Regions from separate parts of the Phenylobacterium immobile (ATCC 35973) genome, predicted to be linked through region 2. Evidence: predicted binding sites of a transcription regulator. Region 2 holds the regulator's gene; each other region holds the start of a gene.
What was found. Region 2 encodes LexA, which represses DNA repair genes until DNA is damaged. Its sites were predicted from a motif close to ATGTTCNCNANNTGTTCT; they were not measured.
Positions count from the first base shown of each region.

Region 1: a site for LexA is predicted at 1,716-1,733, ahead of BN1313_RS14605 (putative DNA modification/repair radical SAM protein). Genes of this name have one in related genera too.
Region 3: a site for LexA is predicted at 1,617-1,634, ahead of recA (recombinase RecA). Genes of this name have one in related genera too.
Region 4: a site for LexA is predicted at 1,977-1,994, ahead of ssb (single-stranded DNA-binding protein). Genes of this name have one in related genera too.

Region 1 is NZ_CVJQ01000002.1:103,244-106,780, reverse strand. It holds gene BN1313_RS14615 (DUF6134 family protein) at 1-447, opposite strand, end outside; gene BN1313_RS14610 (transglutaminase family protein) at 698-1,600, opposite strand; gene BN1313_RS14605 (putative DNA modification/repair radical SAM protein) at 1,746-2,960, shown strand; gene BN1313_RS14600 (UdgX family uracil-DNA binding protein) at 2,960-3,537, shown strand, end outside.
Region 2 is NZ_CVJQ01000001.1:1,960,323-1,963,859, reverse strand. It holds gene BN1313_RS09615 (ComEC/Rec2 family competence protein) at 1-1,614, shown strand, start outside; gene BN1313_RS09610 (hypothetical protein) at 1,672-1,974, opposite strand; gene lexA (transcriptional repressor LexA) at 2,106-2,792, opposite strand; gene trpC (indole-3-glycerol phosphate synthase TrpC) at 2,912-3,537, opposite strand, start outside.
Region 3 is NZ_CVJQ01000001.1:2,245,234-2,248,770, reverse strand. It holds gene BN1313_RS11040 (LOG family protein) at 1-553, shown strand, start outside; gene BN1313_RS11035 (hypothetical protein) at 613-831, shown strand; gene BN1313_RS11030 (permease) at 843-1,508, opposite strand; gene recA (recombinase RecA) at 1,753-2,820, shown strand; gene alaS (alanine--tRNA ligase) at 2,972-3,537, shown strand, end outside.
Region 4 is NZ_CVJQ01000001.1:1,426,294-1,429,830, forward strand. It holds gene BN1313_RS06955 (hypothetical protein) at 1-155, opposite strand, end outside; gene BN1313_RS16515 (primosomal protein) at 210-707, opposite strand; gene BN1313_RS06965 (hypothetical protein) at 845-1,522, shown strand; gene BN1313_RS06970 (hypothetical protein) at 1,572-1,952, shown strand; gene ssb (single-stranded DNA-binding protein) at 2,074-2,571, shown strand; gene gyrA (DNA gyrase subunit A) at 2,843-3,537, shown strand, end outside.

The sequences.
Region 1 (3,537 bases), on a different contig from region 2:
GAGTTTGCCAGTCTGCGGGTTGAACAATGGTCCCTGGAAGGCCTTGGCGTTCCAATGAGTGAGGGGGTTGGCGCTCGCGGGGGCGGAGACTTGGCCCTTTGCGGTGACAATCTCGACCAGGCTAGCCTGGCGCTGGGCCTCGACCCGTTCGTGCTTACCGTTGGAATTGGTGTTGGTGGCGAGGCTCTCGAACGCTGCGCCCAGGCGTCGCTCAACCGCTTCGTGACGATAGCGATATACGACGACGGGTCCGATCTTCACGCGCATGGCGGCCAGCGTCCGGACGACCAGTGACTGGTCGGCGGTTTCAAAGGTGAGTTCGTGATCGCCGATCCGTTCGCCGTTGCGAAAGACCGCAAAGGCGAGGCGGCGCGGCGCGGCCAGGGCGGGACCAGCCGCCATGAATAGGCCGCCGGCAAGCATCAGGCGACGGGATGGCAAATGCATAGGTGAACTCCGCTCACTGCTGAGAGGAGCTACGGTCGTCACGGAGAGCCGGATGCGCCCGTTCAGGAATGACCAGGTCTGGGCTGGAAGCTGCGTGGTGGTGCGGCGGGTAGGGTGCTGCGTGGCGCCGGCTTTTGGCCGTGTTGTTGGACGGCGGCGGACCGCAGGGTGACGAAAACGGGAGGAGTTTGCTGGAAGGTGTTCATGACAACCTCTCCTTATTGTGTGGACGCTTACTGGGGCCGCGGGTTCAGGCTGCGGCGAAAACCTCTTCAGTAGGAAAGACATCGACGAAGACGTTCAGGTTGCTGACACCGGGATCGCCGTAGATCGAGCCGGAGACAGGGGCGGCTTCGTCAGGCGTGCGGGTGACGGCGACCGGGATCAGGTCGGCGGATTCGGCAAGACCGTTGGTCGGGTCGAATTCGATCCATCCCAGGCCAGGCAAAAAGACTTCGCACCAGGCGTGGGTGGCGCCGGCGCCGCGGACTTTCGACGTGGCGGGTGAGTAGAGGTAGCCAGTGACAAAGCGGGCGGCGTAGCCCAGTCGGCGCAGGCTTTCGACCATCAGCCAAGCGAAGTCGCGGCAGGTGCCGATGCCGCAGGCGACGGTGTAGGCGGGATCCTGGGCGGCGCCGAGGTCGCGCGGCTGATAGTCGAAGGAGGCGTGGATCGTGTCGTTAAAGCGCAGCAGGAAATCCAGGGCAGGCTCTCCCGGAGCGGCGATCTGGCTGCGCAGCCACGATAGCAAGGCGCCGTCGGAATCCTCGGTCAGGGGCTCGATAAAGGGCGCAAGCACCGCGCGATCGGGCGCATCGTAGACGATAGGGTGGGCGGTCTGCGGATCGCGGATCAGCAGCGGCGCGAGCGGCGCCGGGAAGCGCTGAATACGCAAATCACTGACGACCGAGAGGGTATCGGACGCCCGGGCTGGCGTGTACCAGCAGACTGAGTTTCCCAAGGCGTCATAAACCCAGCGGGTCTCGCCCGGCGGCGACAGGGTCAGCGACGCGCGCACGACGCGGATAGCATGGCTGTCGCGCGGCCGGATCAGCAGCTTATGGGGCGAGAAAGATACCGGACGCTCGTAGCTGTAACGGGTTTCGTGCCGGATGGTGAGCGCGGTCATGCGTGCGGAACAGATGGGAAGCATGCGAGTTCCCGCCCGCAGGGGGAGATTTTGCTCGCCTGCAAGAAAGTTCATGTTCCGTGCCGGGAACATCAGAGTCACCGGGGCGCATCAAAAACTTCCCATGGCTCAGCTTGTAGGAACAAAGAGAGAACAATAGGATAGTCCGATGACTATCCTCGACGTTCGGCAGAAGCTTGCGATCCTGGCTGACGCAGCCAAGTACGATGCCTCCTGCGCCTCGTCTGGCGCAACGAAGCGGAATTCGTCGGACGGCAAAGGGATTGGCTCGACCGAGGGGATGGGCATTTGCCATGCCTATGCGCCGGACGGTCGCTGCATCAGCTTGCTGAAAATTTTGCTGACCAACTATTGCATCTACGACTGCGCCTATTGCGTGAACCGTGTGTCGTCCAATGTCGAGCGGGCCCGGTTCTCGGTGGAGGAGGTGGTGGACCTGACCCTCGGGTTCTATCGCCGCAATTACATCGAGGGCCTGTTCCTCTCGTCGGGCATCATCCGGTCGGCGGATTACACCATGGAAGCCATGGTCCGGACGGCGAAGACTCTGCGGCAAGTCCATGATTTTCGAGGTTATATCCATCTCAAGATAATCCCCGAGGCCTCGCTTGAGCTGGTGCGACAGGCGGGTCTGTTCGCGGACCGGATATCGATCAATGTCGAGCTGCCGCGGGACGAGAGCCTGGCCAGACTGGCGCCGGAAAAGGATCCGCAGGTAATCCGTAAGGCGATGGGCGCGGTCCGGCTGGATGTCGAGGCAGCCAAGGAGCCGGCGCGGAAAACCAAGCCGCCGTCTTTTGCGCCAGCCGGCCAATCGACCCAGCTGATCGTCGGGGCGGACGGCGCCAGCGACGGCGAAATCCTCAAGCGCAGTGAGACGCTGTACGGCGCATACCAACTGCGGCGTGTTTATTACTCAGCGTTTTCGCCGATCCCGGATTCAACCTCCAGGCTGCCGTTGGCGCGACCGCCGCTGATGCGCGAGCACCGGCTCTACCAGGCCGACTGGCTAATGCGGTTCTATGGATTCGAGCGGGCCGAGATCGTCGATGAGGATTGCGATCTGGAGCTCGACAAAGACCCGAAGCTGGCCTGGGCGCTGCGGCGGCGAGAGGCCTTTCCAGTGGATATCAACAAGGCCGACCGCGAACGGCTTTTGCGGGTGCCAGGGCTGGGCGTGCGAGCGGCGGATAAGCTGATTCAAGCGCGACGGTTCACGCGGCTGACTTTGGCGGACTTGGGCCGCGTGACGCGCGGGGTGGCTAAGATGAAACCCTTCATCATCGCCGCCGACTGGACGCCGGGGCGATCCGGGGATGGTGAAACGGTCGCCCCTCAGCCTGAACAGTTGAGCCTGTTCTGATGGCGGTGGTGCGGCTTGAGTCCGAAATCGATATCGCCGGCTGGCGGCGTGCGGCGCGGGTGCTGCGGGCGCAGGGCGCGCGGGCTGAGGAGGTGGTCTGGACGGTCGGCCCGAACCTGTTTGAAGAGGCGTCGATGGATCTTGAGGCGACGGCGAGCTTCACCGTGCCACGGGCGTTCGTGGAACTGGCGGACCGCGTGCTGCTGCATCGGTCGGGCGAGCGGTTCGATCTGATGTATCGGTTGCTCCGGCGCCTCGGAGGGGAACCGAACCTCCTGAAGATCGAAACAGACAGCGAGGTCGCCCAGGCTTTGTTGATGGCTAAGGCGGTTGATCGGGCGGCGCACAAGATGCGGGCCTTCGTGAGGTTTCGTGAAATTGAGACCGGCGAAGGCGCCGGGGCCTTTGTGGCGTGGTTCGAGCCAGCCCATCGGGTGACGGAGCTCGTGGCGCCATGGTTCGCGCGCCGCTTCACCAACATGGATTGGAGCCTTCTTACTCCAGATGTCAGTGTCCACTGGGACCGCACAGCGTTGACCCTCGGCCCAGGCGCGGATCCGGCGGACGTCCCGCACAG
Region 2 (3,537 bases):
CCCCCCGCCGCGCCGGGCAGCTATGATTTCGCCCGTGACGCCTACTTCGAAAGCATTGGCGGGGTGGGCTTCGCACTTGGCGCACCTCAGGGGGTTCGGCCCACGAACTCCGCGCCAACACGATTGCGCCTGACCATGCAGGTCAACCGGCTCCGTTGGAATCTGGCAGTACGGATCGTCGAGCTTCTCGGCCCTGAAACTGGCGGTCTGGCCGCCGCCATGACCAGCGGCGTCGAGGCCTTCGTGCCGCGCGAGCAGGTCGACGCCCTACGGGCGGCCGGCCTCGCGCACATCATCTCGATCTCTGGTCTGCACATGGCGATCGTCGGCGGCTTCGCATTCGCTGGCGTCCGGTTGGCGGTCGCCGCCTGGCCCTGGCTTACCCTGCGCGCGCCCGGCAAGAAGATCGCCGCGGTCTTTGGTCTGGCGGCGGTTGGCGGCTACCTGGCCATCTCAGGGGCCTCGCCCCCGGCTGAGCGGGCGGCGATCACCGCAGCGGTCGCCTTCGTGGCCATCCTGGTTGATCGCCAAGCGATCAGCCTGCGCGCTCTGGCCATGGCCGCCATCGTCATCATCCTCCTGCAGCCTGAGGCGGTCACCGAGCCCGGCTTCCAGATGTCCTTCGCTGCGACGGCCGCCCTGGTCGCGCTCGCCGAGGCGTGGCCTCGCCCTATCCGCGAGATTAGCGTGCCCTTCGTCATCCGCGCCCTGCAGGCCGCGCGCACCTGGATCTTCGCCGGCGGCGCCATCAGCCTGGTCGCCGGCCTGGCGACGGGTCCCTTCGCCGTCCAGCACTTCAACCGCGTCGCCGTCTGGGGTCTTGCAGCCAACCTATTGGTCGAGCCGATCTCCACCCTGTTGATCATGCCGGGCCTCGCGATCGGCGCGATCCTCACGCCCTTCGAGCTGGGCGAGGCGCCTTTGCGGGCGGCGGGCTTCGGTATCAGCCTGATGACGCAGGTCGCCACCCAGATCGCCAACGCCCCCATGGCGCAGATGACCGTCGCCAGCGCGCCGGCCTGGACGCTACCGGCCGCCTTCCTCGGAATCCTATGGATCTGTCTGACCCGCGGGCCGATTAGATGGCTGGGCCTGCCGTTGGCGCTCAGTGTGAACCTGGCGCCGCGGCCCGCGGCGCCTGTCGCCTGGATCTCAGCTGACGGCGCCGCCGTCGCCGTACGTGCTGACCAGACCGCCGTCCTAATGCGCCCTGACGTGAAGCGCTTCGGCGCGGAGCTATGGGCCCGTCGTCGTGGCCTGGAGCCGACCCTGACCGAAGCCGAACGGAACGGCTTTTTCCAGTGTGACGCCTGGAGCTGTGGGCCGACCGCCCATGCGCCGCTCAAGATCGCCGCGACTTGGAATGTCAGCCGGCCTTTAAAGACCGGCAGGTTGGAGGCGCTGTGCGCTGACGCCGATATTCTTGTGCTTAGAGCCGGTCGGGCCCCAGGGCGTTGCGTGGGGCCGCTAATCCTGACCCAAGCCGACTTTGCACGCGGCGGATCTGCTGAAATTTTCCGAACCGAGAAAGGCGCCTGGCGCCTCGCCTGGAGCCAGGACCTGCGCGGCCATCGACCCTGGACATGGGGATACGGCGGGGAGGGGGCCGGCTGAACGGAAAAGAGCCCCGGCGAAATCGCCGAGGCTCTATCCATCGCGATGTCTGAAAGACTAGTGCGTCGCGTCTTTGGCCGCTTCGCCGGCGTCCTTGGCCGCTTCGCCGGCCTTCTCCGCGTGATCGCCAGCCGTGGCGGCGGCGTCGCCGGCCATCGCCGCAGCGTCAGCAGAGGCCGCTGCAGTGCCGGCCTGGGCCGCGTCGGCCGCGGCGGTTGTCGCAGCGTCGGCAGCGGCGCTGGCGGCGGCGGCTTCCTGGGTGGCGGTCGCCGACTCGTCGGCAGCCTTCTCAGCTGGCTTGCTGCAGGCCGCAGCGGCGAGGCTCAGGGCGGCGACGGCGGCAAGTGTGAGGATACGCATCTTGGTTTCTCCCTCGTGAAGGCGCCCGGCGGTATCGCCGGGCCGAGGGCCGCGGGCACGCTTACGTGATTGAAATCTAACCCCGACCCATGGAACCAAACGCCAGCAGGTCGCAAAGGTTGCCCGCGCGGTTAGTGATAGCTGCGCAACAGTCCAACGAGCTTGCCCTGCACGGCGACCTGATCAGGGCCAAAGATGCGGGTCTCATAAGCCGGGTTCGCGGCCTCCAGGGCGATGGAGGCGCCCTTCTTGCGCAGGCGCTTCAGAGTGGCCTCTTCGTTGTGGACCAACGCCACGACGATATCGCCCGAGGTCGCGCTGGTGGTGCGTTTGATCACCACCATGTCGCCGTCGAGGATCCCGGCGCCGACCATGGAGTCCCCCTGAACCTCAAGAACGAAGTGTTCGCCAGCGCCAAGGATCGATTCCGGCACATGAAGCCGATCGCGTTCCTGCTGGATCGCCTCGATCGGCGTACCTGCCGCGATCTTGCCCAGTACCGGCAGCTCTCGCGTCTCGTTGGCGACTTGGCTGCCGGCCTCAGCCTCGACCAGCTGCGGCTTGAAGGGCGCGCGTCCCCGGGGCGGTGCGGCGGTTGTCGCCTGCTGCGGCAGCTTCACCACTTCGAGCGCTCGGGCCCGGTGCGGCAGGCGGCGGAGAAAGCCGCGCTCTTCAAGCGCCGTGATCAGGCGGTGGATTCCAGACTTGGACGCCAGATCCAACGCCTCCTTCATTTCATCGAAAGACGGCGAGACGCCCGATTCCTTGATCCGCTCATGGATGAACATGAGCAATTCGTGCTGCTTGCGGGTGAGCATGGCGCGGAGACCTTCGGAACAAAGCAAAAACCTTGCTGATGTTCTCTAGACGTTCTCAGTTAATGTCAAGTTACCGCCAGGACGTTGGATTCTCGGCGCTTTTGCGCGGCGCAAGCGACTCAGAGGGCCAGCAAGGCCTGAGTCGCCGCTTGCACGTCCGCCTGACGCATCAGGCTTTCACCCACCAGCATCGCCTTGGCGCCACGGGCTTCGAGCCGCGCGGCGTCGGCCGCGGTAAAGATGCCGCTCTCTGTCACTAGCAGAGCCCCCGGCGGCGACAGTTTCGCCAATCGTTCGGTATTCGCCAGATCCAGCGTGAAGGTCCGCAGGTCACGGTTGTTCACGCCCACCAGGTCGGCGCCCAGCGCGGCGGCGCGGGCCATCTCAGCTTCGTCGTGAACCTCGACCAGAGCGTCCATGCCGAAGCGACGGGCTTCAGCGATCAACGATGAGGCGAGCTCATCGTCGATCATCGCCAGGATGACCAGGATCGCATCGGCGCCGAGGGACCGGGACTCGGCGACCTGCCAGGGATCAACCAGGAAATCTTTGCGGATACAGGGCAGGGCGCAGGCGGCGCGGGCGGCCACGAGATAGCTGTCCTCACCCTCGAAGCTCGGGGCGTCTGTCAGGATCGACAGGCACGACGCGCCCCCTGCTGCGTAGGCGCGCGCCAAGGACGGAGGGTCAAAGTCATCGCGAATCCGCCCCCGGGACGGCGAGGCGCGTTTGATCTCGGCGATCA
Region 3 (3,537 bases), 280 kb from region 2:
CGGGACCGATCCGGCCTTCCTGGCGGAGGCCGTGCGCGCAGGAACCCTGATCGCCGAGCAGGGGCTGACCCTCATCTATGGCGGCGGCAAGGTCGGGCTGATGGGGGCGGTCGCTGACGCCGCCTTGGCCGCCGGCGGCAAGGTGGTGGGGGTGATGCCGGCCGATCTGGTGAGCCAGGAGATCGCCCACACCGGCGTGACCGAGCTCAAGGTCGTCAACTCCATGCATGAGCGCAAATGGGCCATGGCCGAGCTAGGCGACGGCTTCCTGTGCCTGCCGGGCGGCGCCGGCACCCTGGAAGAGGTGTTCGAGCAGTGGACCTGGGCCATGCTCGGCTTCCATTCCAAGCCCTGCGGCTTCGTCAATGTGAACGGCTATTACGAGCCCTTGCGCGCCACCGTCGAACAGATGTGCGACAAGGGCTTTCTCGCCCGCCCGTACGGCGAGATGTTGATCTATGCGGACACGACCGCCGCTGCGATCGACGCGTTTCGCGCCTATGTTCCACCGCCGCCGAAGTGGGGCGTGACGGCCGTCGAGCAACGCTACTGATTTCGGCGAACCCGGTGCAAAGTTGCGAATTCTAGTCCTGTCGGGGCTGGAGGACGCGCATGACCCTTTCACAAGAACAATTGGAAAAGCTGTGCCTGCACAGCGCCTTCGGCCTGCATCTGGTGGCCAAGTGGATGGCCGGCCGCGACGATGTCGATCCTGAGATCCGGGAACGCCTGAGCGTTCACATCACCGCTATCGAGGGCGTATTGATGAAGACCGGTCACGACTGGATCGAGACAGAGATCAACGCGACAGAAACCGCGCTCCAGGCCTGAGCGTCCCGCCCTTAGAACAGGGCAAGAGGAATGAGCAGCAGCTCAAGGTAGAATAGCGCTCGGAGTAGGGCCCAAACGGCGGTCCACGCCGCGCGCGGCCATGACAGAGAGAGTTCCTGGCGAAACCAGCGGGTCTGGGTCACCAGGAACCACGCGGTTCCCGCCAGCATGAGCACGCCGCCGAAGACATTGGGAATGTCCTGACGCTGGAAGATCGCGACGCCCAGGCCGACGACGATGGCGCAGGGGGCGGCGAGATAGCACTGGGCGAAGAACGGCGGCTTCAGGGTCGACCTCGAGAGCTTCACACGCTGGCGCCGCAGGAGGGTGACAGCCGCCACCAGCGGAATGAGGCTGAAGACCAGGCCGCGAAACAGCATCAGGTTCTGCGGGGAGGCTTCGACCAACCCCATAAGGTGCGACGAAGCGGTCAGGCTCTGATGATGCAGAGCCTGACCGACGGCGTTGACGAGCAGCACCGTGATCAGCAGCAACAGGGGCGGCGACAGCGCCGCGTCGTACTCCGTGTCGTCGTCCGAGTGAGCGGTCAGTTCGGCATCGGAATAGCGCATGGTGGCCAGGGGCCGCGTCAGGATCCGCCACAGCGTCAGCGGGTAGAAGACCAGCCAGGAAATGACCTCGAAGAGAATCTCTTCGAGGCTCCGCAGAAGCTTCATGAAATCCACGGTCTGGCGCTCTTCTGTTGGCTCGCGGCCCAGTTCGCCACAGCTTTGGTTCGCGGCCAAGCTCATGGTGCGGAATGAGCTTGCGCTGACTCGCGGATGAGAACATGTTGCGAACAGAGAACAAAACACGTACGACCGATTTTGGCGGCGCGCGATGCTCTCTAGGTGCGGACGGACCGGTCGGCGAATAGGCGTCGGCCTGGCGGAATCGTGGGATAGAGGGGCCTTGAAGCAAATGAGTCAGGCGGCGTTGAAACTCGTGGGCAAGGAAGACGGCGACAAGCAACGGGCGCTCGAAGCGGCGCTCTCCCAAATTGATCGGGCCTTCGGCAAGGGCTCGGTGATGAAGCTGGGCGACAAGGGCAAGATCGTCGAGATCGAAAGCGTCTCGACCGGCTCCCTCGGCCTGGACATGGCGCTGGGCATCGGCGGCCTGCCGAAGGGCCGGATCGTCGAGATCTACGGTCCGGAAAGCTCAGGCAAGACGACGCTCGCGCTGCATGTGGTGGCGGAGGTCCAGAAGGCCGGCGGCGTCGCCGCCTTCGTCGACGCCGAGCACGCGCTCGATCCGTCCTATGCGCACAAGCTGGGCGTGAACCTGGATGACCTCCTGGTCGCCCAGCCTGACACCGGCGAGCAGGCGCTGGAGATCACCGACACCCTGGTGCGCTCCGGCGCGGTCGACATCATCGTCATCGACTCGGTCGCGGCGCTGACGCCCCGGGCGGAAATCGAAGGCGAGATGGGCGACAGCCTGCCGGGCTTGCAGGCGCGGCTGATGAGCCAGGCGTTGCGCAAGCTGACCGCGTCGATCTCCAAGACCCACACCCTGGTCATTTTCATCAACCAGATCCGCATGAAGATCGGCGTGATGTACGGCAGCCCGGAGACGACGACGGGCGGCAATGCGCTGAAGTTCTACGCCTCCGTTCGCCTGGACATCCGCCGCACCGGCTCGGTGAAGCTGCGCGACGAGATCGTCGGCAACAACGTCCGGGTGAAGGTCGTCAAGAACAAGGTCGCCCCGCCGTTCCGCGAGGTCGAGTTCGACATCATGTACGGCCAGGGCATTTCCAAGCTGGGCGAGATCATCGACCTGGGCGTGAAAGCCGGCGTGGTCGAGAAGTCGGGGTCTTGGTTCTCCTACAACAGCCAACGGATCGGCCAGGGCCGCGACAATGTGCGGGAGTTCCTCAAGGCCAACCCGGACATGGCCAATGACATCGAACGCGCCGTCCGCGGCGCCAAGGCCGCCATCGAGGAAGAACTGCTGGTCGGCCCGACCGAGGAAGACGACGTCTGAACCCATCGCCTGGGACGATGAACTTGAAGGCGGCGTCTCCCGGGCGCCGCCTTTTCCTTTGAAGTCCCTTTTTCTTTGGAGCGGGCGGCCAAGTTTCGTAAACCGGGCGGGCTTCCTAAGTTGTGCTAGCGCCTGTCTTGAGACCTGACCAATGCCGAGCCTGAACGAAATCCGCAGCCACTTCCTGAGCTACTTCCAGGGCCAGGGCCACACCATCGCGCCGTCGGCTCCCCTGGTGCCGCAGAACGACCCGACGCTGCTGTTCGTCAACGCCGGTATGGTGCCCTTCAAGAACTATTTCACCGGGGCTGAGACCCCGCCCTACCCGCGCGCGGCCTCGTCGCAGAAGTCGGTGCGCGCCGGCGGCAAACACAACGACTTGGACAATGTCGGCTACACGGCGCGCCACCACACCTTCTTCGAGATGCTGGGGAATTTCTCGTTCGGCGACTACTTCAAGGAAGCCGCGATCAGCCATGCCTGGACGCTGCTGACCAAGGAGTTCGGCCTTCAGCCCGAGAAGCTGCTGGTCACCGTCTACCATGACGACGACGAGGCTCATCGTCTGTGGAAGAAGATCGCCGGCCTGTCCGACGACAAGATCATCCGCATCGCCACATCCGACAACTTCTGGTCGATGGGCGACACCGGTCCCTGCGGTCCATGCTCTGAGATTTTCTACGACCACGGCGCGCATATCCCCGGCGGCCCGCCCGG
Region 4 (3,537 bases), 530 kb from region 2:
GTATAGACGCAGGATCGACCGTCGGCGGACGCGGAGACACGCGTCAGTCGCCCCGACGTCTGCGGGCAGTCGAGGCGAGTAATCGGCTTGGCGGGTTGGCATGCAGCCAGGGCGGGGAGGGCGGCCAGGGCCGCAATCAGGACGGGCGCTTTCATGGCGCCAGAGTTCGCGCCGTGCCCGCCCGCCGTCGAGTGAATTCGCGGTAAGGCCTAGTCCTTGGCCCGGGCTTCGCCGTTTTCGATGTCGGAATAGCCCAAGTCTTCAAGGTCGTCGTCAGCGAGACCCTTGGACTGGAAGTCGGTCACGTCGTCTTCGCCGCCTTCAACGAGATCGGCGTCGGCCACTTCGTCCAGGCCCTCGATCTGACCTGCCGAAAGCGCGTCCTCGTCGAAGCTGTCCTCGTCGCCCAGGCCGTCGATGTCGTCCTCGCGCTCGGCGTCGGCGGCGTGATAGTCAAGTTCGTCGTCTTCTTCGATGTCGACCTCATCCAGGAGACTGTCGGTGAATTCATCGGCGTCCAGCGCCAGAGCCTCGTCTTCGTCACGGTCGCCGTCGGCGCGGGTGACGTCCATAAGTTCCGGCAACTCCTCGAAGGTGCGCCGTTCAGAGAACTGCATCTCGTCGTCGGTCATCGTCTCGTCGAGGGTCTCGGCGCGATCCTGATCGTCGAAGCCTTCCTGGGGTTCGGGGTAGTCGGCGCCGGTCATGGCTTGAAAGCTCCGTAGCGGTTCGCCGCCTCGTGCGGCCTAGCTCCCTGAACTCCGCCGCCAGGGTGTCGTTCCGATACGAGCTGTTCACAATCAGCGGCGCTTGAAAGCCGGGACTTAGCGGTCTAGGCGAAGCCATGCCCATCAAGCTGGATCGCCGGACCCTCTACATCATCGTCGGCGCGGCTGTGGCCGTGCTGGCGGGCTGCCTGATCGCCATGGCCTTGATCGGCTCGCACGACGAGATCGCCGATCCGGCGCCGCCGGCTTCGCAAGGCGGTCTGGTCATCGACTCCAGCGACGCAGGCGGAGATGGCGGGCTCGACCCGGCGCGCCCGCTGCGCTGCTTCGTCGCCGGTCAGTTTGTGGGTGAGCTGACCCTGTCAGACTGCGCCGAGCGCAACGGTGTCGCCAGCGGCGCGCTCGACGTCGGCATCGATCAGACGGGCGCCTTGGCTGCTAGCCCGGAGGCGGGTTCGATCCTGACGCCGCTGCCGCCTGAGGAAGGGGAGGCCGTCCCGTCCCCCGCCCAGGCGCCGGTCGTCGAAGCTGAAAGCTATGACTACGCGCCCACGGGTCCTTGCTGGCGCTATGTCGACAATCACTGGAGCCGCTTGCCTGGCGACCAGACGCTCGCGGCGTGCGTGCAGACCTTGTTCTCAGGGCGTTGCGAGAATCGCGGACGCGCCAGCTATGGCCGCTGGATGCAGCAAACCTTGCGGCTGGCGCCCGGCCGCGTCGAGATTTCGGGCGATAACCGCAGCTTCCGCCTGTTGGTCGAGCAGACGGACGACTGCGCCATCCCGTCGCTGTAGCCGCCCAAAACCCTCGCACAGAGCCGGCGGGCGCCCTAGATTGGAAGGCATGATCCGCACCGCCCTGATCGCCGCCGCCGTCCTATCACTCGGTCTGGCCGCTTGCGCCAAGCGCACTGAGCCGCCTGGCGACCTGAAGATCTGCTACCATGTCGTTCCGGAAAAGGACGGCAAGCTGCGCTTCAACAAGCTGGTTGAGACCCCGAATCTTGAGACCTGCGCCGCCAACCTCGAGGCCATGCGCATCAAGTTCCTGCGTCTGGGCGGCAGCCAACAGGAGATCTACGGCGCCTACCAAGCGAATTTCCTCTTCCTGCAGAGCGAAGGGGTGTTCACCTCGACTTCGCTGGAAGGCGCCCGCTACGTCGCGCTGGTGCGGACCGGCGACGGCCGTCTCGCCATTCCCGGGGCCATGCCGCCCGTCAAATAGGCTGTGGACGACGATGCTCGGACGTGAACATAGTAAGAACATTAACCTTGTTCGCGGCGCCGACGCAGTCTAACGTCGACGTGGGCATCAGCCCGCGAACACGAGAATTTAGGGACAGCACATGGCGGGCAGCGTCAACAAAGTCATCCTCGTCGGCAACCTGGGCGCCGATCCTGAAATCCGCAGCCTCAACTCTGGGGATCGGGTCGCGAACCTGCGCATAGCCACGTCTGAAACCTGGCGTGACCGTTCGACGGGTGAGCGCAAGGAAAAGACCGAGTGGCACCGCGTGGTGGTCTTCAACGACAATCTGGTGAAGGTCTGCGAGCAGTACCTGCGCAAGGGTTCGAAGATCTATCTCGAAGGCTCGATCCAGACCCGCAAGTGGACTGACCAGTCCGGCCAGGAGAAGTTCTCCACCGAGATCGTCCTGCAGAAGTTCCGCGGCGAACTGACCATGCTTGATGGCCGCGCTGGCGGTGAAGAAGGCGGCGGCGGTTACGGCGGCGGCTTTAGCGCCGGTGGCGGCGACGACTATGGCCAACCCGCGCGCAGGCCCGCCATGGCCGGCGCCAAGGAAGACTTCAGCAAGGACCTGGACGACGAAATCCCGTTCTAGGTGTTCTCGTTCTATTTCCCGGTGGCCCACAGACCGCCGCGATCCAGCCGGCATGCCGACAATCTGAACCGCCGCGTGATCGCACATCGCGGCGGCGATGTCGCCAGTCGCCATCACGTCGAGACGCCCGTCGATCGCCATGTCCTAGCCCAATCGGAGGATGTTTCGCGCGTGCGCACGCGCGTATGTGCGCGAGGGTGGTTTATAGGCACTGCCCCTGCTAACTTGGCGGACGCATAACCCGCGCGATTCTAACGGTTAGATCCCCGACTTGAGCGATCAGAACACGACCCCACCGGAAGAACGGCCCGGGGGCATCGCCCCTATCGCCATCGAGGACGAACTGAAGCGTTCGTATCTCGACTACGCCATGAGCGTGATCGTCAGTCGCGCCCTACCTGACGTCCGTGACGGCCTGAAACCGGTGCACCGCCGAATTCTGTTCTCGATGGGTGAGCAGAACCACACGCCGGACCGTAGCTATGTGAAGTCGGCCCGCGTCGTCGGCGACGTGATGGGTAAGTACCACCCGCATGGCGACCAGGCGATCTACGACACCATGGTCCGCATGGCGCAGCCGTTCTCGATGAACCTGCTGCTCATCGACGGCCAGGGCAATTTCGGCTCCGTCGACAACGATCCGGCGGCGGCCATGCGCTACACCGAAAGCCGCATGACGCGGGCGGCCATGGCGATCCTGGCCGACCTCGACAAGGATACGGTCGACTTCAAAGAAAACTACGACGGCTCCGAGAAGGAGCCTTCGGTCCTGCCGTCGCGCATCCCGAACCTGTTGGTCAATGGCGCGGGCGGCATCGCCGTCGGCATGGCCACCAATATCCCGCCGCATAACCTCGGCGAGGTGGTCGAGGCCTGCCTGGCCTACGTCGATAATCCGGCGATCGGCCTCGATGAGTTGCTCGACATCGTTCCGGGCCCCGACTTCCCGACCGGCGGCCAAATTGT